DNA from 3 places in the Dongshaea marina genome. Region 3 is predicted to be linked to each of the others. Evidence: riboswitches for the same ligand, from Rfam matches in the RefSeq annotation. Region 3 holds a riboswitch; each other region holds the start of a gene.

Region 1 (7,925 bases), 2.3 Mb from region 3:
ATCTCACGACACGAGCTGACGACAGCCATGCAGCACCTGTATCTGAGTTCCCGAAGGCACTAATCCATCTCTGGAAAATTCTCAGTATGTCAAGGGGTGGTAAGGTTCTTCGCGTTGCATCGAATTAAACCACATGCTCCACCGCTTGTGCGGGCCCCCGTCAATTCATTTGAGTTTTAACCTTGCGGCCGTACTCCCCAGGCGGTCAACTTAACGCGTTAGCTCCGAAACCCACAACTTATAGTCACAAGCTTCAAGTTGACATCGTTTACAGCGTGGACTACCAGGGTATCTAATCCTGTTTGCTCCCCACGCTTTCGCATCTGAGTGTCAGTCTCTGACCAGGGGGCCGCCTTCGCCACTGGTATTCCTTCCGATCTCTACGCATTTCACCGCTACACCGGAAATTCTACCCCCCTCTCCAGGACTCTAGTCTGCCAGTTCCAAATGCTATTCCGGGGTTGAGCCCCGGGCTTTCACATCTGGCTTAACAAACCACCTGCATGCGCTTTACGCCCAGTAATTCCGATTAACGCTTGCACCCTCCGTATTACCGCGGCTGCTGGCACGGAGTTAGCCGGTGCTTCTTCTGCGAGTAACGTCACAGATGCGCAGTATTAATACGCACCCTTTCCTCCTCGCTGAAAGTGCTTTACAACCCGAAGGCCTTCTTCACACACGCGGCATGGCTGCATCAGGGTTTCCCCCATTGTGCAATATTCCCCACTGCTGCCTCCCGTAGGAGTCTGGGCCGTGTCTCAGTCCCAGTGTGGCTGATCATCCTCTCAAACCAGCTAGAGATCGTCGCCTTGGTGAGCCCTTACCTCACCAACTAGCTAATCTCACATAGACTCATCCAATCGCAAGAGGCCCGAAGGTCCCCCTCTTTCCCCCGAAGGGCTTATGCGGTATTAGCCACCGTTTCCAGTGGTTATCCCCCTCAACTGGGCAGATTTCTATGCATTACTCACCCGTCCGCCGCTCGACGCCGAAGTAGCAAGCTACTTCTCGTTTCCGCTCGACTTGCATGTGTTAGGCCTGCCGCCAGCGTTCAATCTGAGCCATGATCAAACTCTTCAATTTAAATCATTGCTCTCTTTAATCACTGAATTAACTTATATAGTCACTCAACAATATAAAGAGATAAAATATGTTTTATCGCTTTAACTCATTGCGAGTGCCCACACAGATTGCCTGTTCTAATTTTTAAAGAGCGTTGCTTCTTCTCGAAGCAGGACGAGCATTCTACCCGTTCCGAATTTTGAGTCAAGCCGTTTGTTTCAACTTTTTGACCTCGTCGCCAGTGCGCTTGGCACTGCCTGACAACGGAAGCGAATTATAGAGATCTCCCGCGCTCATGCAAGGCTTTTTTTAAGAAAAATGCTAAAAAGACTGAGGCTCGAGGTTAACCACACCTTAGCAAGGCATTTTGCACACTTTTATCCACAAAACCCGTCAAGCAGAACAAAGTTTAACCAAAACTTACCGAAGGCTGACACGAACTGAACAAATATAGCTGCTATTCTCTCCACCTTATCTGGCGTCGATGGACAAGAGCCGTTAACATAACCCCTATAACATAATTATTTTGGTGCCTTCACACATAGAGGACGTATCCATTATGAAAATCGAACTCAACGGAAAAACTTTCCTGAGAGCTGTATTGGCGGCCATTATCCTCGCCGCTGTTGGTTATCTTGTTGCACATGCGATGCACTGGACCCTGGATCATGAGCTGGTGTTTGCTATTGGTCTGGCGATCGGTGGTTTTGCCGTGGCTCTGTTTATGCCGGGTAAGCGGGTGACAACACTGGAAACCAAAACCCTGTATGTGGGTAATCTGCCATATCGCGCTAACGAGGTTGCTGTTCGTACTCTGTTCGAAACATACGGTCGGGTTCTCTCGGTACGCCTGATGATCGACAAAGAGACAGGTAAGCGCCGTGGCTATGGATTTGTTGAGATGTTGGAAGCCGACGCGAATCAGGCTTTGGCAGCTTTGAACGAGAGTGAATATCGTCAGCGGACTCTCAAGGTTCGCGAGGCAAACGAGAAGAAAGAGCCGATCAATATTGCTCCGGATGAGAATGATTAATCGACCCTCAGTATACTGAATGAAAAAAGCCTTCTTTAAGAAGGCTTTTTTATTGGCAGTGAGAGTCACTCCCTGTCTGCAGCGCTACTGAGCAGCCGATAGCCACTGAAGCCCCTCTTTTCAAAACTCAAGCGTAAGCGGTCGACTTTAGCTTCACTTTTGGTATAAAGCGCAAGGTAATCGCTTGCCACTGTGCAAGCCCCCCTCTCTTTATGAGCAGGCTTAAGTAAAGCAATAACCCTTCTGGCAATCGCATCTCCTGAGTCAATCAACCGAACCCCTGGGAGTAAAGTTGTCAGCTCCTTACTAAGCAGAGGAAAGTGAGTGCAGCCCAACACCACACAGTCCGGTGCCGGACGATGAAAAAGAAGTGGCGAGATATCTGAAGCAAGCTTATCCCGTTCGACCTTAAGCCCCTGCAACTTACGCTCTGCCTGCTCAACCAGATTTGGAGCCGGGCAACAGAGCACCTGCTGTCCCCGGGCAAACTGCTCTGCGAGTTGTCGGGTATAGGTACTATTCACAGTGCCGGCTGTTGCCAGCAGCCCAATCACCCCGCTCTGGCAAAGAGCTGCGGCGGGCTTGATGGCCGGCACAACTCCCACCACGGGAATAGATAAAACCTCCCGCAGGGCATCCAGCACCCGGGTACTGGCACTGTTACAGGCGATCACCACCAGCTCTATGTCTCGTTGAGATACGACTTGAGGGATCAACTGCAGACAGCGCTCAGTCAGCTCAGTTGCGGTGAGCTCTCCGTAAGGGTAACAGGCGTTATCAAACAGATAGGTATAGTTAGCATCCGGGATCCGGGTGTGGATCGAGTCAAAAACAGAGAGTCCACCCACCCCGGAATCAAACAGCAGAATATTGTGTGACACCAACTACACCTTCACTTGATTAGATACGACAGCTTACACCGACATAGATACCCCGATCGGCACTTGGGTAGCCCTGATCCGTTTGGTATCTCTTGTCGAGCAGATTATCGATTCGGCCCTTGAGTGTCCAGCGCGCATCTAGCTGGTAGCTGGCGGTCGCTGTCCATAAGCTATAACCACCTAGCACAGAGCTTTTATCAGAGGCTAGCCGCTGTCCGGTGTAATCATACTGAAGGCCCAGCCTTAGTTGCTGAAGCTGGATGTCGCCCTGCCAGCCACCTAACCAGCGTGATGTCAGCTGGATATCCTGCCCTGTTTCTTCATTCTTTGGCCGCTGATAAGTCGCATGAAGTCTCTGAGACGCAATTCCAGAAGTAAAACCCAGAGTACCAGTAACGCCCTGCACTCGCGCCTGACCGATATTCTCCGCTATATAGGTTGAGGGGTTCGGTACAATCTTATTGGTCACACGATTATCGAAAGCGTTTAATTCCCAGCTAAATAACTCAGGCTGACCAGATAGTGTTAATTGCCAGCTTTTACCTTTTTCGGGCTTTAACTCTGGGTTTTCATAGCCTGGAAAATACAGATCCATCAAGCTTGGAGCCCTGAAGCTAGTCCCATAACTCAACTTAGCTTGGTAACCCGGCGCAAAACTCCAACCACCTCCGATGCTCCATGTCTGATGGTTGTTATATTGCTCATTGTGATCGGCGCGCCCACTGAGCTCTGCACTCCAAACGCCATGCTGATATTGCACTAAGGAATATGCGCCGGTGTTGTCTCTATGATTTGGAGCATCAAATGTTTGAGAATAGGATATCGATTCAGGCATTAGTTGATCCCGACGCCAATCCAACCCCGCTCCCAGAGTCCAATCCGGAGTTAACCAAAAAGTATTGCTCCAGTTACTCTGATACTGACGAATTGAAGTATAAGCAGGAGCACTACCTTTCGAATCAGCAGTGCTACCGTTCCACATTTTATATTTCCCAAAGCCTGCACTAAGAGCGGTACCATAGCCACTATGTTGGTAACGCAGCAGCCCATTTACATTAGTGTTTTCCACCCAAGTCTCGTTATCAGATGTAAATCCTACTGATTTAGTCTCACTCTGCTGGTGTCGTACTGTGCCGTAAAAATCTAGATCTGTTGCTAACTGCTGACTATAACCGACTAAGCCATTATAGGATTCAAATCCATAATTATGACCATCATTGTAGCTTACCGGTTTGATGTTATACCCTCGGTCTCCTTTACCATCGAGTGCTACTTTCAGGTGCCCATTTTTAGTGGTATCAAAAGAACTCACCAGGCTACCACCGGCGTAGTTGCGGCTACCAATAGTGCCATCCAGTAAGGTCGACTGCTCCCCCTGAGGATCTCGGGTAATCAGGTTGATCACTCCGCCCATAGCATCTGAACCATAGATGCTGGCGCGGGCGCCACGGATATACTCGATGCGAGAGATAGAGTTGAGTGGCAACTGGCTTAAATCAACAGATCCGCTATAGGAGGATGATGCGGTACGCATTCCATCAACCAATACCAATACCTCACTTGAGGATGCTCCCTGTATTTGAATAGAAGCCTGATGTCCAGGGCCTCCCAGCTGTTTGACCTGAACCCCAGGTAGGGTATTAAGCACATCCACCAGAGTCTTGGCCTGCATTTTCTGGATCTGCTGGGCTGTAACCACTTCTACTGGAGCTAATACTGAGGCTTTGGCCTGAGGAAAATGGTTGGCGGAAATTACAAAAGTTTCATCGGGAGTTTTTGAAGTTTCATTTTGAGCCGGTTGCGACTGAGCACAAGCAACCGCTGGCAGCAAGAGAGCTGCCAAATAGAGCTTTGACATTTAAACGTCCTAGTTCGCGTAGTGTCTGAAAACCGCATCTGCGGAATATACCTGGTCGGTCTTCGGGCTCAGAGACAGACTGCATACCTACGGCGATGGCTTCCCACCCTTGGCAGTGCCACATCATATCGCTTTCGTTTCTCTATACCGCTGCGCGCCAGCTCCGGATTCTCACCGGATTCCCGATTAAGCTCGAGGGCACCAAGGCATTTGAATTATATGAGGGGAAGTTGGGCTTGTATATCCTGACTCATAACAAGCTCAACCATCGGGTGAAACACACAGGGTGAGATTTAACCTGAATCATCCATAACTGATACTGATAAATGGCACTTCCTTAAACCCCTGCAGCATATTGACACGCAGTGTTAACACAAACAAAAAGTTGGTTACAAGGTGACTGAAGCGTAGCAAGATAGGCGCGACCTGCACCTCATCATGAAGCAGACGATGGAGCTGGCGTACCACCTTTTTTCCCTGACAGCGGCAAAGATGCAGGGTACAGCCAAGTGTTTCACCCCGGGGCAGCACAAATCCACCGACACAATCCCGGGTCAACTCCTGATAATAGGCATATCTTTGATGCAGCCACTCCAGGTCCTCCTCAAAGATCCCACAGCGCCCCCGTACCGAGCCATTGAGGTGATAAATCAGAAGCTGTAATTTATCCAGATCACCACGAATCTCCCCGGCATCCCCGGGTAACTCACTCAGCCGTGCTAACACCATTCCAAGCCCAGAGCAGAGCTCATCGGTCAGCATCTCAAAGTCACAGATTCCCCCCTGCTCTTTCATAAAGGGGTAGCAAAGCTCAGCCAGGGCACGTTTTCTCTTATCGCTCATCAGATTATTGCCAAAGGTAGGGGACAGTAGGAGGAGTGTGCCAGCACTCGGTGAGTGCTGGCAACAGTTGGTCTGGCTGTGTGAGGGATTATGCCAGATCGGATATCACTTTAAGCAGGCGCTCATTGAACTTATTAAACTCATTCAAAGACTCAAGGAATGTCTCCATGAATTTAGGCTGCTCCTCAAGATTTGGCTGCATCAACACAACCTGCTCGGTCAGCTTGGGAAGCTCCTCTTCGGGCAGTGTGACTTGTGCCCTCTCGGTGAAATCTTTGAGAAGATCAGCATAGTCCGCCAGAGGCAGCAGTGAATCTCTAACCTCAGGCTGAGGCAGCTCCTGCTGGTAGGTCTGCGACACACTTACAGCTCGGGAGTGCTTGAGATTAAAGGCAAAGCCCATCAGCTCTTCATCGTCATAGCCAACCTGGGTGGCCATCTCGAACGCTTCATCCAGATCACCGGCAAAAAAGGTGGTTGCCAGCTCATCCAGCTGAGAGACCAGCTCACCGATTGCAGCAAGCTCCTCATCATCCAGCTCACCCTCTACAGACAGGCTGAAGTGACGAGACTCCTGCAAATGCAGATGCATCTTCTCGGATGAGAGTTCGCGGTGCTCACTGGCCTGGCTATGTCCTTCATTGGGCCCTAAGCCATAAGCTGCAGCGGCTCTTGGGCTGACACTATGACTAAACTGTGCCTGGCTTCGCTCACCGATATTGAGCGTCACCTTATCACCATCATTGGTGGTGATCTCGAGGCTGGTTTGCTTTTGCTCCGCGGCTGCGAATCGGGTGTCTACAGCCTGTAATACTGGCTGCTCCTTCACTCCGAACAGCTCATCTTCGAAGGCTTGCATTCGCTCACCGATGAGATCATAACTCTTGTCGATCCCCTCGGAGAGCTTTTCTGTCATCACACCCAAACCTTCCAGCTCTTCACGAGCCTGGGAAAAACCCTCATCAATACCGCGCCGAGCTGCATCCATCATGCTCCGGAGCTTTTCATCATCAGCGCCATCGGCCTGAGCGTAGCGTACCCGCGCCTCAACAAAATCCATCACGTTACGGGCAACCGCTTCAAAATCAAACTCGAGAGGGGGCTCCGCGGGCTCTTTCACCTCAGGAAGTTCTTTCCCTTCAAGCCGGACATGCATGTGCAGCGACAAACTCACAGCCTTAAAACCGATCTGAACCGCTGAAGATCGATCGAAAAGGGACGGTTTGTCGTCTGTCTGTTGTGAGCCAGGTGACTCAGCTTTAACCCCTGGTGGTTGAAGGCGAGCCAGCAAGGCCTCTCTTAGGCCATGAATTTCCATAAATCCTCCAGACCAACTGTTAAATATACCCTCGTCTGTAAGTATCGGCCTGAATGGATAAAACTTAACCAAAAAAGCTGGACAATCTTTTACTGCTCTTTAAAATCAGCCCACTTGATTACAGTTAACACACCGAGAGCCAACCGATGACCTCATCCCCAACCGATGCCAACCGCTATCAGACACAACTTCAGGAGAAGGCTCAGCGCCTGGAACTACTGTTCGCCGACTTCAAGGCACCTGAACTGGAAGTGTTTGAATCTGTAGAGGAAAACTACCGGTTGCGGGCCGAGTTCCGAGTCTGGCATGAGGGTGAAGATCTCTACTACATCATGTTTGATCAGAAAACCCGTGAGGCTTATCGGGTCGATCAGTTTCCAGCGGCCAGTGCCCTGATCAATGAACTGATGCCCAGGATTATTGATGGTGTAAAAGAGATCCCCGCATTGCGCCGTAAACTGTTCCAGGTTGATTTTCTGTCTACTCTCAGCGGTGAAATCCTGGTCTCCCTGCTGTATCACCGACAGCTGGATGATGAATGGCAAAAAGAGATCCACCAGCTCAAAGACAGATTAGGTCAGGATTACAACATCGATTTTGTCGGACGAGCCCGTAAGCAGAAGATCTGCATCGAGCGCGACTATGTGATTGAAAAACTCGATGTCGATGGTCAGGAGCTCATCTATAAGCAGATGGAAAATAGCTTCACCCAACCCAATGGTGTCATCAACCAGAAGATGCTTGGCTGGGCTCTGGACTCCACCCAGGGCTGTGAAGGTGATCTGCTGGAGCTTTACTGTGGTAATGGTAACTTCTCTTTGGCCCTGGCTAAAAACTTCAGGAAGGTTCTGGCGACTGAGATCTCAAAATCCTCGGTGGCCTCGGCTCAGTACAATATCGCTCAAAATCAGATCGATAATGTCACCATTT
Region 2 (7,925 bases), 380 kb from region 3:
CTCAAACAGTGAGTCCAAACCGAGAGCCTGCAGCCGCTGATTGGTAATAAACTCAATGTATTGACCCAGGATCTCGCTATTAAGCCCGATCATTGAGCCATCCTTGAAAAGATACTCCGCCCACTGCTTCTCCTGAATGGCCGCCTCTGCAAACAGGGCCCTCACCTCCCCCTCATACTCCCGGGCAATCTGGCACATCTGCGGATCATCATCACTGGTCGCCAGAATATTCAGAAGATGCTGGGTCCCGGTCAGGTGCAGCGCCTCATCCCGGGCAATCAGCTTAATGATTTTCGCATTACCCTCCATGGTGGCCCGCTCGGCAAAAGCAAAGCTGCAGGCAAAACTCACATAAAAGCGGATCGCCTCCAAAACATTCACCGAAGCCAGGGTGAGATAAAGAGATTTTTTAAGCTCTCTGAGCTCGACACTCTCCTTGGCAAGCAAGTAGCGCTGGGCCAGTTCAATCAGTTTGTCGTAATGACAGGTCACCGCCTCGGCCCGTTTCACGATCTCCGGATTCTCGACTATGTCATCGAACACCTCTCCAGGCTCGGTGATGATATTGCGAATGATGTGAGTATAGGAGCGCGAATGGATGGTCTCACTAAAACTCCAGGTCTCAATCCAGGTCTCCAGCTCAGGCAGGGAAACGATCGGCAGAAATGCCATATTGGGAGAGCGCCCCTGCACGCTATCGAGCAGAGTCTGGTACTTAAGATTACTCAGGAAAATATGCTGCTCATGCTCAGGCAACGCCCGAAAATCCTGACGATCCCGGCTCAGGTCGACCTCCTCGGGGCGCCAGAAAAACGAGAGCTGTTTTTCGATTAACTGCTCGAAGATCGGGTATCTTTGGCGATCATAGCGCGACACATTGACATTTTCACCGAAAAATAACGGCTGTTCGAAGGTTGAAAAACGATTCTGATTAAAACTTTGGTAACTCATATTTATCCCTCTAATTAAAATAAGCGGCAACTTAAAAAGATTGAAGAAAAGATATTCAGGGGAGATGCTAAGTCGACCTTCTGCTGCACGGACGCAGCAGCAGAGCCCCAAGGACGGCTAGTTGCGTGTCGACATGCAGCCACCAGAATATCCTGCTCTATACAAAGATTAAGATGCCGCTAAATCTTACAAGCCCCACCACTGCAGCCATCATCAGCTTCAGGTTGCTGGCCCGCGCCGTCCCGGGTGTTATGGTAATAAAGGGCCTTGAGCCCATATTTATAGGCGAGCAGCAGATCCTCCATCAGTTGCTGCATCGGAACCTTCCCTTCGGCAAAGCGCCCGGGATCATAGTTGGTGTTAGCCGAGATCGCCTGATCAACAAATTTTTGCATCACCCCCACCAGCTGCAGATAGCCCTGGTTATTCGGGATCTGCCACAGCAGTTCATAAGCCGGGCGCAGCCTGGAGAGCTCGGGCACTACCTGCTTTAAGATCCCATCCTTGGAAGCCTTGACACTGACATAACCCCGCGGAGGCTCAATACCATTGGTGGCATTACTGATTTGCGATGAAGTCTCAGAGGGCATCAGGGCCGTCAGTGTTGAGTTACGTAGCCCATGCTGAAGAATATCCAGTCGCAGGCTCTCCCAATCACAGTGATAGGATGGGGCACAATAGCTGTCTATATCCGATTTATAGTGATCAATCGGTAACTCACCGGCCGCATAGCGGGTATCGGCAAAGCCTTCACAGGCACCCCGTTCCCGGGCAAGGCGGTTTGAAGCCCTGAGTAGGGAGAATTGAATGGCCTCAAAAGTTTGGTGGGTCAGCTCCAGTGCCGAACCATCCGAGTAGCGAGCACCGCGTTTCGCCAGATAATAGGCATAATTGATCACCCCAACCCCCAGGGCCCGGCGCTCCAATGAGGCACGCCTGGCCGCTGCAACCGGGTAGTCCTGATAATCCAACAAGCTATCCAGAGCCCTGACGATCAAATCGGCCAGGGGCTCCAGCTCTTCAAGGCTTTCAATGGCCCCTAAGTTAAAGGCTGCCAGGGTGCACAGGGCGATCTCTCCCTGCTCGTCGTTAATATTCTCTAAGGGGCGGGTCGGCAGAGCGATCTCAAGGCACAGGTTGGACTGGCGCACCGGAGCTTTTGTCGGATCAAAGGGACTATGAGTGTTGCAGTGATCGACATTTTGAATATAGACACGCCCCGTCGAAGCTCGCTCCTGGAGCAAGCTGGAGAAAAGATCCAGTGCCTTAATCTTGCGGCTTCGAATCGATAGGTCCTGTTCATAGCCAAGATAAAGACGCTCGAATTCGTTCTGATCTGAAAAAAAAGCCTCATAGAGATCGGGTACATCAGATGGGCTAAACAGGGTGATCTCCCCATTGCTCAATAGTCTTTGGTACATCAATCGGTTCAGTTGTACCCCATAGTCCATGTGGCGAACCCGGTTCTCTTCCACTCCCCGATTATTCTTAAGCACTAAAAGCTCAGGGGCCTCCAGATGCCACAGGGGATAAAATAAGGTGGCAGCTCCGCCACGGACTCCCCCTGAGAGCAACACTTCACCGCGCTCTGAAAATGCTTGAAAAATGGGATACATCCGGTGTGGTAAGCCTCACCGCCACGGATCGCTGAGCCCTGGGCACGAATCCTCCCGGCATTGATGCCGATTCCGGCCCGCTGGCTGACATAACGGACGATCGCCGAGCTGGTCGCATTGATCGAATCCAGGGAATCACCACACTCGATCAACACACAAGAGCTAAACTGCCGGGTCGGGGTCCGTACCCCGGCCATGATAGGCGTCGGCAAGGAGAGCTTAAAGGTAGAAACCGCATCATAAAAGCGCCGAATATAATCAAGTCTTACCGCCCTGTCATAGCTTGCAAAAAGGCAGGCGCCGATCAGCAGATAGAGAAACTGCGGACTCTCATAGTAGGTACCGCTGACCCTATCCTGTACCAGGTATTTACCCTCCAGCTGCTTAACCGCCGCATAGGCAAAATTAAGATCTCTGTTATGATCTAAAAACAGCTCCATCTCTTGGAATTCATCCATGCTGTAATCGATGAGTAGCGCCGGGTCGTAGCGCTTGAGATCCACCAGCCTGGCCACATGTTGATACAGAGGAGGTGGAGTGAACTCACCATAGGCCCTCTTGCGAAGATGAAAGATATTGAGCCTGGCGGCCAGGTATTGATAGTCCGGGGCTTGCTCACTGATGAGATCGGCGGCGGACTTGATCAGGGTTTCATGGATATCACAAGTTGAGATCCCATCATGTAGCTGCAGATGAGCCCTAAGCTCAACCTGGGAGACAGAAACGGCATCAAGCCCTTCAGCAGCCCAGTTTAAAACCCGGTGGATCTTATCCAAATCCAGCAGCTCTTGATGGCCGTCTCGTTTGGTAACATGAATGGTTTGTGCGTTCACCTTGTCGTGCACCTCATCGACAAGGCAGGGGAAGGCTATGACACAGACACGTCAACGCAACATGCGTCCACGTTAAGGTCACCACCGGATCGCCCCGCCCGATGTTTGACTATAGAAGATTGCGCCATAGGCGCGGTCACGGCAGGTCTCCTGGCTCATGCTCAGCATCACATCCCGCCTTCCCGGAAAATCCAGTGGCTGTTGGGGGTGACTCACATTGACAGTTGCGGGGGCAGCTGCGGATTTTCACCGCATTCCCTTTTGATCCCGTTGGGGAACCGTATGTCACATATAGTGGTTTAATAATTGATTAAGATCAATATATAGTGGTTTGTTTGCTCATTCTGCATACAGTCAAGGTAACTAAAACAGCGTTGTTAGCCATTTTGCCAGGTAGTAGAGCGGCATCCATAGCAGGGTGTCATCGATGTTAGAGAAGGTGATCCCAGATCCCACCAGGACCCCGGTCATTGGGTAGACCAAAAGATAACCCAGGTGACCGATAAGACTCATCACAAAACCCGCCACCAGGGTGCCGCGAACTCCGCCGCTGCGGTTGGCAAACACCCCGATCAATCCGCCATCAAAAAACATGATGATCGGACTCGGGAAGACGATAATCTTGGAATGGCAGAGCATAAGCAGCCCCATCGAAGCCAGGGCTCCACCAATCGCCGCGATAAAACCCAGCAGGGATGCCACAGGTGAAAAGGGAAAAAACGTGGTGCAATCAAGCGCCGGAACCGCCCCCGGGATCAATACCCGGGTGATCCCCTCAAAAGCAGGGATCATCGAGCCGATAAAGAGCCTGACCCCGCTTAAAAGTACAAACATACCAGCAGCAAAAGAGAACCCCTGCATGATGCACCAGATCAGCCAATTTTGATCCTGGCTATAGGGGATGATCGCAGCCTTACCTGCGACCACTGCAGATACCAGAAACAGCAATGGCATCAGGGTCGCAGTGGTGACCGTGCTATCCCGGAATATTTCAAAGCCCCCGGGGAGCTTTAGCTTTTCGGCATCCTGCTTGGGATCTCCGACCCAACGTCCGATCTGTGCCCCCAAATAGGCCGCCAGCTGATTACAGTGCCCCAGGGTCAGGGGCTGATGCATCAACCGTTTGGTGATCCCCCGCACCAAAGAGGGCGAGAAGGTCCAGTAAAGGGCACACAGCAGCGAACCCACCCCAACCAACTCAGCCCCCTTAAGAGGCCAAAGGGTTGGCAAAACCATCACCATAAAGCTTGCCAGAAACAGCATCATGTTAGCGGTCAGATAGATATTGCGGTAAAAACGCCGCGGCAACAGCCGTACCAGCAACAGATGCAGGGCAAAGCCACATAGAAAGGTGAGAACTATGCTGTTCCCCGCATGCTTCATCCCCAGCGCAAAGGCTGCCTCATTAGCCGGAATCACTCCCTGGATACCAAAGCGATGATTGAGAAGCTCACTCAGGGGCTCAAGGGCCTTGAGCAGGATCTGGGCACCAATACCGATCGCCAGGATCCCTATCACCACTTTGAGCCCCCCTCCAGCACTTTAGCGAAGGAGTGCTTGCCAAGGCTGAGCCCCAGCACTGTTACCAGTCCGAGAAAAATCGCCGGTTGATTCAGGAGATCAAACACCAGCAGATGGATAAATTCGTTCACGCAGCCTTCCAACTCAAATTAATTGATCCAGATCAAAAATAAGGCTGCGAACCATACCGAGATCGCTGACAAAGATCCAGTGATATAGCGCCCAATAGCCCAAGGGATTCGTCGTAAGCCGATTTAGCCTAAAAGAGTGCAAAGTGTCGGTATTTAGCGACATAAAGCCATAAAAACTGTGCGCCAATCCCTGGCTTGCCCCGGGCCTAAGATAGCAACTCCATCGGGGTGCAACGGCATCCCAACCATAGAGAATTGCTGGAGGTTATTATGGAAGGTCTTGAGCTACAAATCGAAGCACTGGCACGCCGTCTGGCTGAACTCAAAGCTCGCCGCAATTATTGGGTTGGCCGCAGTGACAGCCACTACCAGAAGGCCCACGAGCAGGCACTGAAAGTTCGCGCCCAGGTCCTGCAACTGTTCGAGCTGAAAAATAAAGCCGAGGTACTTTAGGCTCCGTTGATGTTTCCGATTTTGAACCTGTTGCCCCTGAAAATGCTCTGTTCGCGACGCGAGTCATGAAGTTTAGTTATTCTAAATGAGTGATGAGCAACAATGAACAGGGCCTTCTCTTCAAAAAAGCAATATATAGAATCTCTATACGTTATATAATTTTGAAAACAATGTTTTTTTTCAAAAGACAATCGTACGAAAAAATATTACACACTGACCAGATACACTATAATCGTGAGCAAAAATCTTCATAGACACCTCTAACAACACATCTCGTCACATAACTCACACAAAAAAACACATAGCAATTACCTACACCTAAGTATGATAACCGTATATGAAAAACAAATATAAGGAAAACAAGGATAGTTTGTAGATATATATTTTTATATACCGATAGTTTCTAAATAACTGTTCCAAATAGTAGATCAACTGTTGAATTGTGAATTAACAGACCCTCTGCGTCATGGATGACGCGGTGGAGCTTCCATGGATGGATTCATAGCGTGTCTGCTAGCACACATCAACAGATGTAGCAGTAATAGGATCAGCTAGTTAGTGACTTATATAATACCAGAAATATAAAAATGGACAGTATATGACGAAGATTATACAAAAGTTAATAATTAGCCTATGTGCTTTTTTTCTGCTTGCCTGTAATTCAGAAAATGCATCTAATAATAAAACACCAATTAATAATCGCGACTCCACACAAGTAATTAGCAAATTCATCACAATAACCCCTGATAATCCGATAAAGGGAATTACGGGACACAAATTATACACACTGGGGAAAATTCAATATATAGCTGTACTTACAAATAATAAAACAACAAAAGAAATAACAACTCTTGCTAACTGGTCAACTAGCAACCCCAATGTTGCTACTATATCCAAGTCTGGTCTGGTAACAGGTATCAGCACTGGAGTTAGTTATATTCAAGCTAGCTTCGATGGTATAGATAGTACCCCCATTGAGATTACTGTTCATGAATCTGTTATCTCGAGTATCGAAGTAGCACCTTCAATGAAAAAGTCAGCTAAAGGCAACCATGTACAATACACAGCGAAAGCTATCTACAGTAATGAAACGAGCCAAGACATAACCAAAACGGCTAGATGGTCTAGTTCAGATTCAGCTGTGGCCTCAATAACAAAAGATGGCTTAGCTACAGCCGTTAGCAAGGGAATGGCTCAGATTAGTGCTCGGCTGAATAACGTCACAAGCAATCCGGTTTCCCTGCAGGTGACTGCCGCTGTCATCAAGCGTTTAGAGATAACGGCACATAACACATCAATTCCCAAAGGACACCAGCAGCAGTTCGAAGCAAAGGCCACCTACAGTGACAACACCACTCAGGATGTAACCCAGGAGGTCAGCTGGATTAGCTCAAATCCAACTGCCGCCACCATAAGCCTGAAAGGCATCGCCACAGGCGTGAATGCTGACTTCACCCAGATAACCGCTCAGCTGGAGGGGGTCACCAGCAATCCGATTTCCCTGCAGGTGACTGATGCTGTCATCAAGCGTTTAGAGATAACGGCACATAACACATCAATTCCCAAAGGACACCAGCAGCAGTTCGAAGCAAAGGCCACCTACAGTGACAACACCACTCAGGATGTAACCCAGGAGGTCAGCTGGATTAGCTCAAATCCAACTGCCGCCACCATAAGCCTGAAAGGCATCGCCACAGGCGTGAATGCTGACTTCACCCAGATAACCGCTCAATTGGAGGGGGTCACCAGCAATCCGATTTCCCTGCAGGTGACTGCCGCTGTCATCAAGCGTTTAGAGATAACGGCACATAACACATCAATTCCCAAAGGACACCAGCAGCAGTTCGAAGCAAAGGCCACCTACAGTGACAACACCACTCAGGATGTAACCCAGGAGGTCAGCTGGATTAGCTCAAATCCAACTGCCGCCACCATAAGCCTGAAAGGCATCGCCACAGGCGTGAATGCTGACATCACCCAGATAACCGCTCAATTGGAGGGGGTCACCAGCAATCCGATTTCCCTGCAGGTGACTGCCGCTGTCATCAAGCGTTTAGAGATAACGGCACATAACACATCAATTCCCAAAGGACACCAGCAGCAGTTCGAAGCAAAGGCCACCTACAGTGACAACACCACTCAGGATGTAACCCAAGAGGTCAGCTGGATTAGCTCAAATCCAACTGCCGCCACCATAAGCCTGAAAGGCATCGCCACAGGCGTGAACGCTGACGTCACCCAGATAACCGCTCAATTGGAGGGGGTCACCAGCAATCCGATTTCCCTGCAGGTGACTGCCGCTGTCATCAAGCGTTTAGAGATAACGGCACATAACACATCAATTCCCAAAGGACACCAGCAGCAGTTCGAAGCAAAGGCCACCTACAGTGACAACACCACTCAGGATGTAACCCAAGAGG
Region 3 (7,925 bases):
ATGCTCACTGTCGACGGCAACATAGATATTGCCCTTGGGAACCCTGAATTCATGTTCCTGAAAATGCCAGAGACGAAAACCGGGCTTATCGATGAGGCACATAGGCTGGTGCTGTTTGTCGCGAGGCTCCCGGGGCGTAAGGTTCTCGCAGATAAAAGGATTGGGAGGCGCCAGAGTGATCGGCGATGAACTGCTATGGGTTTGCAACTGCCTGAGCCAGTCTGGATCCAGCTTCTCCTTTGCGTAAGGAGTATTGTACCAGGGGCATACTGATCTGTGGTGCAGTTGGGAGCTGTCAGGTAGAGATTGAGATTTGGAGTATCCAGCTGTTGCAGTAGTTGTTCGATCTGTTTGGCATCGAAGGATGCCATCATATAGTCACCCTGGATCCAGTCATCCTCCTCATAGTGGAGCATGTTTAACGAGAGACCGGATGCAAAGTCGATGGGCTTATTTTTTTCCTGATAGCGAAACGCCGTCTGCAGTACCTGTTGTCTCTCCCGGTAGCGCCACTGCTGGAGGCCTTCGGCCCGGATCTGCCTGAGTGTCGCCAGGGTGAGCTCGACAATCTGCGGGTAGTGCGCCAGCCCTGACTCGGTCAGACCAAACTCGATATCGTAATTTTTGAAATTGTAGCCACTGATACCGCCCCCGGCAGAGAGGCGGGTGATCCAACCCCTTTGTCTGAGTATCTGCAGCAGGCTACCGGGACCTTCGTCACCCAGAAGGTGGCTGATGAAGCTCAGGGGTTTTTGTTGATAGAGCTGCCGGGTTTCTGGCAGGGCAAAGGTCATCTGGAGTTTTCTAAGCTCCTTAATCGGGCTGATATGGTAAATAAAATTGAGATCCTGCGGGCGATACAGTGGCTGATCCGCAAGGGCGTGCTGTTGCTCTGTATCTGGGATATCCGAGAAATGACGAAGGACGAGCGCTTCGAGGCTGGGAAGATCAAGTTGTGAGTAGAGGACCAGGGTCATGTTGCTGGCCCTATAGTGAGTTTTGACAAACTCAACAAGCTCGGGACGAACCGATGCATTATCTTTGTCGGCGAGGGTTTCAAGATTACCGACCGAGAACTTAGAAAAGGGATGAGCGGGATTCACGCTCTCTTTGAGCACCTGGTAAAAACGTCGGGTTTCATCCTGTAGCTTTAAGCGAAACTCTGACTCAATGGCCTGACGCTCTTTATTGATCAGCGCCTCATTGAGAGTCGGGCAGACAAAAAACCGGGAAAAGCGTTGCAGAGCCGGTTCAAAAAAATCATGCTCAATGTCGAAAAAGTAGTTGGTGATCTCTGTGCCGGTCCAGGCGTTGTGCTGTCCACCATGCTGAGAGATAAAGCCATGGTACTCATCGGGCTTGGGGAAGGCTTCGGTCCCCAAAAACAGCATATGTTCGACAAAGTGGGCCATCCCCGGGCGATCTTGCGGATCATGAAATTGACCGGCATTGACCGCGATAGCGGCCGCCGAACGCTCGCTATCCGGATCACTGACCAGCAGCACCCGCAATTGATTGGCGAGAGTGAGACTAAGATAGTGGCGCAGATCATTGGGGCTCGTCACTAGGGGCATGGTGGTGGTCCATAAAGCTCTGAATGGTTCTCTTTATTATCAACAGCCCCCTCGTCAGGTGCAAACCCGGATTGTGGCTCAGGCCCTGTTGAGCTCTCAGATTTGGTTAAAATCGCAAACATCAATTACTCCTGAGTCCAATGAACTAGGATGGGATATTTATTTGTGGGCCATAGCGCAGTAACATGGAGCAACAGATGACAGAGGTAAGAGGTTGTGATGCGAGTCTTTATTATGCGCCATGGACAGGCGGTTACCCACGCTTCACGGGATGCGCTTCGTCCGCTGACTGATGTCGGTAAACAGGAGTCGCGAGCCGTTGGTTATTGGTTGCGGGATAAAATATCTGAGCTTGATTATGTGATGCATAGCAGTTACCTGCGTGCGCAGCAGACCTGGCAGATCATCAGTGATATTCTCCCGACGCCCAAGCGAGTGGATCTCAGTGATGAAATAGTCCCCCATGGCGATCCGCAGCTCATCGCAGACTATCTGCTTGGATTTGCCGAGCATCATGGCTACCAGAACATACTGTTGGTGAGCCACCTTCCTTTCGTCGGCTATCTGGTTTCTGAGCTTGCCAGTCATCAGGGCGCTCCCATCTTTCCAACCTCAGGGGTTGCCTGTATCGAAATCGAGGATAATGGCGACAGGGGTGAGCTTCGCTGGCTTGAGGGACCCCACAGCATCTGAACTTGCGGGCTTCGAAGTGCTCAGGGGCTATTGTTGCAGATCTTCAAACCTGCGGACGTTCTGCAAAGAGTCACCTCGTTGACCCCGGGTGTGAAACCTTCTTGAACCCATCACATTGGAAGAGGCTTATGACTTAGCCTCTGCTCCAAAAAGTTTCGAAGGGGTTATGCCAGTTGCCGGGGTGATGAGGCGAGCTTGTGGCATTTTGGACGGTGATCCGGATGATATCTAAATACAAAGCAATCCATCAGCAACAGATTATAGATGCCATTTCACAAGATCCGGATTGGGCTTGCTTCACCCAGGGTGATGCACTCGAACACTATAAGGCGGCATTAGAGAGCGGGGTTACTTATGTCGCCCATAGTGACGGGGAGTTTTGTGGTTACCTGAGGGCTCTGCTAGATCCTCATTTTGCACTCTATATCAGTGAACTCTATGTCGTCACCAAATGGAGAAATAACAAGATTGGGCAAGCCCTTTTGCAGAAGGCCTCAGATGATCACAGCGAGTTAAGCGTTTATGTGTTATCCGATGAGGATGGCTATTATCTGAAAAAAGGATACGGCAAGGCTGGCTCTGTCTTTTTACTATCAGAGCCCGGGGTGCCTGACGATGTCCTCTAATGAAGCGATGGAAAAATCATTCACCATAGGGTTAATCATGACCTGGGCTCCGGCCTGGACGCGTTAGCGGTTGTGAGCCGAGCTCCCCGACCTTGATATCAGGTTCAGATCTCATTTTCTACCAGAGATAGCCTCCTTCAGGGGGCTGTAACTACCGGCTTCTATCCCGGGGCCCGATTTTCAATCACAAGGAACTTCTCATGATAAAAAAAATAATTATTGATACCGATCCCGGCATTGATGATGCCTTTGCGCTGCTATTTGCCAAGCGGCATCCTCAATTGCAATTGATGGGGATCACCACGGTTGCAGGGAATGCCAGTGTCGAGCAGACGACCCACAATGCGCTGTTCTTAAAAGAGCAATTTAAGATGGAGGTTCCTGTCTGTCAGGGGGCTGCGGTTGCGCTGCATGGTGAGCCTCATCAGTACCCGGCCCATATTCATGGGCACAATGGCTTAGGTGATATTGAGATCCCGCAGGCGGTTCCCGAGCTTCACTCTCTGTCTGCGGTTGATTTTTTGATCCAGAGCATAATGCAGCATCCGGGGGAAATCACCCTGGTGACATTGGGCCAGCTTACCAACCTGGCCCTGGCTCTGGAGCGTCAGCCTGAAATCGCGAGTCTGGTCAAAGAGGTTGTGGTGATGGGAGGAGCTCTCGGATACCAGGGGCATCAGGGAAACCTGACGCCGGTTGCGGAGGCAAATATTGGTTGCGATCCGGAGGCGGCAGAAAAAGTGTTTGCCGCCAACTGGCCCCTGACCCTGGTTGGGCTGGATGTGACCAATGAGATCTGGCTGGATACGCTGCAGCTCAACGAATTGGCCGACAAAGGGGGAGCAGAGGGGGAGCTACTCGCTACGATCAGCGGCTGTTATGCCGACTTTTATCATCAAAACACCGGGCGTGAAGGGGTGGCGGCCCATGATGTATCCGCAATCGCTTATCTGGTGGCGGCTGAGCACTTTGAGACCAAACAGGGAGTGTTAAGAGTGGTGACCCAGGGCTGGTCGCGTGGGCAAACCCAACTCATTGTCAAAAATCGCCGCCTGGCCAATGATCCCGATTGGTGTGATTTGCCGGAAAAAACTGCCTGTATTGGCGTTGACTCGAAGCGGCTTAACCAGATCCTGATGGAGACCCTGCTCTATCAATAAGCTAATGCCTGTGGTTTGAGCGGCAGCAACCGCTACTTCTGACAGGCTGAGGCTTCGAATCATCATTTCCTGAGGATTCCTTCTTGGCCTGCGATATATAAAGCCCTGCAGCTGATTCCATCGAACGGGAGTGGTGAATTCAGATGATAAGTACAAGGTTCATATTTGGGGTTGCTCAGGGCTCGGAAAGGATCTTTGCTATCTCCTTCCATGGGCGGGTGGCTCCTATTGGGAGGAGGTGTCGCTTAGATAAATGAGATATTCGTCACACAAAACCCTCTTATTAATTGAATCACAAGCATCTACTCCTAAGAAATCACCTTTTTAACAGCCTAAAAAAGACTCTCCCTCTCCTGCTGGTTAATCAAATGTTAATTTAGTTCTTTGTTTGTTTCCTCCTCCTGAGGGCGATTATGTCAGCAAGATATAAATGACAGCTTAGCTATTGGCCGACCGAGCCGGCAGGGGGATCTTCAATCGTCCCTTGCGCCTTTATTCTCAAGGCTTCCGTGAAGGGTGAGAGCTTACGTTTTACGGGTTATCACTCATCCGAAAGTGACCAATTATGACAGCTTGAGACTATTTATGATCCAATCTGTATGTAGCGGAAAAGTAACATTGAGTCGACTGAAACGAGCCTGAATATGTTTTCAGAGCTGACTCAGGATGAAAATTGACCATTTTTAAACGATTATGGGTCATCCTTTGAGGGATAGATTTGTTGTGAGGGGTGTCGGTATCATATTTTCGTCGAGTGAGAGATAGCCATCTGTTTATTGAATGTGGAATATGTTTAATACCCGATTTATCCAAATGGATGGCCGAAAGAAATTTATATGAATACATATCATTAAATTCCACTCTCTTTATAAGTACAGAGGAAAATCAGATTAAGTATCGTGATAAATAAGCGAGTGGTTTGCTTTTCTTGTCTACTTATTCCTACTGAGATGAAGAATACGATTAATTCACTGCACAGGTGATTCTAACTGTTTTTCTATCTCAGTTATTTTAAAAGGATCCATAACTGCATCTGAAAGGATCTATGGGGAATCTCGTGAGAATCGAGAGCGGTCGCGCCACTGTGAGCGGGTATTTAACTCGTGAGCCAGACCTCCATAAAAGACAACGCATTCTTCGCGGGATGAGAATGAAAATGCGGAGTTGAATATGTCAGTTGAAACACAGCAATGGGAACAAGCTGCCACCAAACAGCTGAAAGGAAAGCCTGTTGATAGCTTAAAGCGGACAACCCCTGAGGGAATAGAGGTTAAGCCTCTTTATACCGCTGAAGATCTGGAAAACCTTGAAACTCAAAACACCATGCCGGGCCTGGCTCCCTATGTTCGTGGCCCTTACCCAACCATGTATGCCGGACGCCCCTGGACCATACGTCAATATGCGGGCTTCTCTACCGCTAAAGAGTCCAACGCCTTCTATCGTAAGAACCTGGCTGCCGGGCAGAAAGGTTTGTCGGTTGCGTTCGATTTAGCAACTCACCGTGGCTATGACTCAGATAACCCCAGGGTTGCCGGCGATGTGGGTAAGGCCGGGGTTGCGATCGACAGCGTCGAAGATATGAAGATCCTGTTTGATCAGATCCCGCTGGATAAGATGTCTGTTTCCATGACCATGAATGGTGCCGTGATCCCCGTGATGGCGAACTATATCGTCGCCGCAGAGGAGCAGGGCGTTAGCCAGGAGCAGTTAACCGGGACAATTCAGAACGATATCCTGAAAGAGTTTTTAACCCGTAATACCTATATCTATCCGCCAGCACCCTCAATGCGGATCATCTCAGACATCATGGGGTATTGCTCCAAGAATATGCCGCGCTTTAATACCATCAGTATTAGTGGTTACCACATGATGGAGGCGGGGGCCAATGCGGTTCAGCAAACCGCTTTTACCATTGCCGATGGGATTGAGTACTGTAAGTCTGCGATCGCTGCCGGCCTGAGTGTCGATGACTTTGCACCACGTCTGTCTTTCTTCTTTGGGATCGGGATGAACTTCTTCATGAATATTGCCATGCTGCGTGCGGCAAGATTCCTGTGGAATGAAGAGATGATGAAGTTTGATCCGAAAAACCCTAAATCCTGCATGCTGCGGACCCACTGTCAGACCTCAGGCTGGAGCCTGACCGAGCAGCAACCCTATAACAACATCATCCGTACCACCCTCGAGTGTATGTCTGCGGTACTCGGTGGCACTCAGTCATTGCATACCAACGCCTTTGATGAGGCGATTGGTCTGCCCACCGAGTTCTCGGCGCGGATCGCCCGTAATACTCAGATCATTGTGCAGGAAGAGTCCCAGGTGTGTGATGTCATTGATCCCCTGGGTGGCTCCTACTATGTGGAGTCTCTGACCAACTCCATCATCACCGAAGCCCGCAAACTGATTCGTGAAATTGAAAAGCTTGGTGGCATGTCCAAGGCGATTGAGTCCGGGATGCCGAAGAAGCTGATTGAAGAGGCTGCGGCCCGCACCCAGGCACGGATCGAGCTGGGTGAAGATGTGATTGTCGGGGTCAATAAATACAAGCTGGATCAGGAAGCTGAGGTTCCGGTGCTGGAGATCTCCGATGAGGTTCGCCTGGAGCAGATTGAGAGCCTGAAGAAGCTTAAAGCGACCCGGGATAACAGCGCCGTTGAACAGGCGCTGGCCAAGGTAACCCGGGTGGCCCGTGATGGTGGAAACCTGCTGGAAGTTGCCGTGGAAGCGGTGCGCCTTCGTGCCACCGTGGGTGAGATCAGTGATGCGATGGAGACAGTGTTTGGCCGTTACAGCGCTAAATCTGAGCTTATCTCAGGTGTTTACTCATCAGAGTATGGTCAGGAAAACAGCGGCTTTGAGCAAACCAAGCTACGCACCGCAGCCTTTGCCGAGCAGGAGGGACGTCGCCCAAGGATCCTGATCGCCAAGATTGGCCAGGATGGGCACGACCGGGGCAGCAAGGTGGTTGCAACCGCACTGGCCGATCTCGGGTTTGATGTGGATCTGACACCAATGTTTGTGACCCCGCAGGAAGCGGCCAAGATGGCGATGGAGAATGATGTGCATGCGATCGGTGCTTCCTCTTTGGCTGCCGGACACAAATATATAGTGGCAACCCTGGATAGTGAGCTGAAAAAGCATGGCGCTTCGGATATCAAGATCTTCATCGGTGGGGTGATCCCACGCCAGGATTACGATGAGCTCTATCAGGAGGGAGCAAAAGCGGTGTTTGGCCCAGGCTCAAACATAGTGGATGTTGCCAATGAGATCCTGGATATGATCAGTGAGCCGCAATCTTCTGAGCAGCAGGCAACTGAGCAGAGTGAAACCGCAGGCTGCCCAGCCTAATCATCCTGAAAAACGTTTTTATCCTTTTTACTGCCAAGGGGGAGTTTCTCCCCCAGCCTTCAGACCAGGGCAGTTCAATTTACAAAGATTAATAGGGGTTATTATGTCTCTCGTAGAAACTAAATTCGAAAATCACGTCGGAACCATCACCTTAAATGACCAAAGACACCTCAATGCGCTGAGCGCTGAATTGGTCGATGATATTATTCATGCCCTCAATGAGTTTAATAACTCTGAAACTCGCGCCGTGATTATTCGTGCGCCGAAGGGGGTCAAGGTGTTCTCGGCCGGTCACGATGTGAAGGAGCTTCCAAAAGGCACGGTCGATCCCCTGACCTATAACGATCCACTGCGTCGCGTGGTGCGTGAGCTGGAGCTGTTCCCACACCCAACCATAGCCATGATGGAGGGAACCGTATGGGGAGGTGCCTGTGAGCTGGTGATGAGTTGTGACATCCTGATCTCCTCTGATACATCCACCTTTGCGATCACTCCGGCCAAGTTGGGCGTTCCCTATAATCTGT

What was found. Region 3 has a riboswitch for cobalamin ahead of scpA (methylmalonyl-CoA mutase). Riboswitches for the same ligand answer to the same signal wherever they lie in the genome.
Region 1: linked by a shared signal. The riboswitch ahead of DB847_RS21190 (TonB-dependent receptor domain-containing protein) and the one ahead of scpA (methylmalonyl-CoA mutase) in region 3 are both predicted to bind cobalamin.
Region 2: linked by a shared signal. The riboswitch ahead of nrdA (class 1a ribonucleoside-diphosphate reductase subunit alpha) and the one ahead of scpA (methylmalonyl-CoA mutase) in region 3 are both predicted to bind cobalamin.

The regions. Positions count from the first base shown of each region.
Region 1 is NZ_CP028897.1:4,526,085-4,534,009, forward strand. Features, by position in the region: rRNA gene DB847_RS21175 (16S ribosomal RNA) at 1-1,083, opposite strand, end outside; gene DB847_RS21180 (RNA recognition motif domain-containing protein) at 1,622-2,095, shown strand; gene murI (glutamate racemase) at 2,161-2,976, opposite strand; gene DB847_RS21190 (TonB-dependent receptor domain-containing protein) at 2,996-4,834, opposite strand; cobalamin riboswitch at 4,871-5,055, opposite strand; gene DB847_RS21195 (ATP:cob(I)alamin adenosyltransferase) at 5,138-5,677, opposite strand; gene DB847_RS21200 (DUF5610 domain-containing protein) at 5,766-6,995, opposite strand; gene trmA (tRNA (uridine(54)-C5)-methyltransferase TrmA) at 7,142-7,925, shown strand, end outside.
Region 2 is NZ_CP028897.1:1,363,293-1,371,217, reverse strand. Features, by position in the region: gene nrdB (class Ia ribonucleoside-diphosphate reductase subunit beta) at 1-951, opposite strand, end outside; partial or broken gene nrdA (class 1a ribonucleoside-diphosphate reductase subunit alpha) at 1,131-3,400, opposite strand; cobalamin riboswitch at 3,524-3,697, opposite strand; gene DB847_RS06770 (PTS transporter subunit IIC) at 3,764-4,921, opposite strand; gene DB847_RS24275 (hypothetical protein) at 4,915-5,052, opposite strand; gene DB847_RS06765 (hypothetical protein) at 5,323-5,505, shown strand; gene DB847_RS06760 (Ig-like domain-containing protein) at 6,104-7,925, shown strand, end outside.
Region 3 is NZ_CP028897.1:1,746,680-1,754,604, forward strand. Features, by position in the region: partial or broken gene DB847_RS26335 (insulinase family protein) at 1-1,574, opposite strand, end outside; gene sixA (phosphohistidine phosphatase SixA) at 1,794-2,267, shown strand; gene DB847_RS08515 (GNAT family N-acetyltransferase) at 2,489-2,893, shown strand; gene DB847_RS08520 (nucleoside hydrolase) at 3,094-4,053, shown strand; cobalamin riboswitch at 5,052-5,189, shown strand; gene scpA (methylmalonyl-CoA mutase) at 5,224-7,401, shown strand; gene scpB (methylmalonyl-CoA decarboxylase) at 7,505-7,925, shown strand, end outside.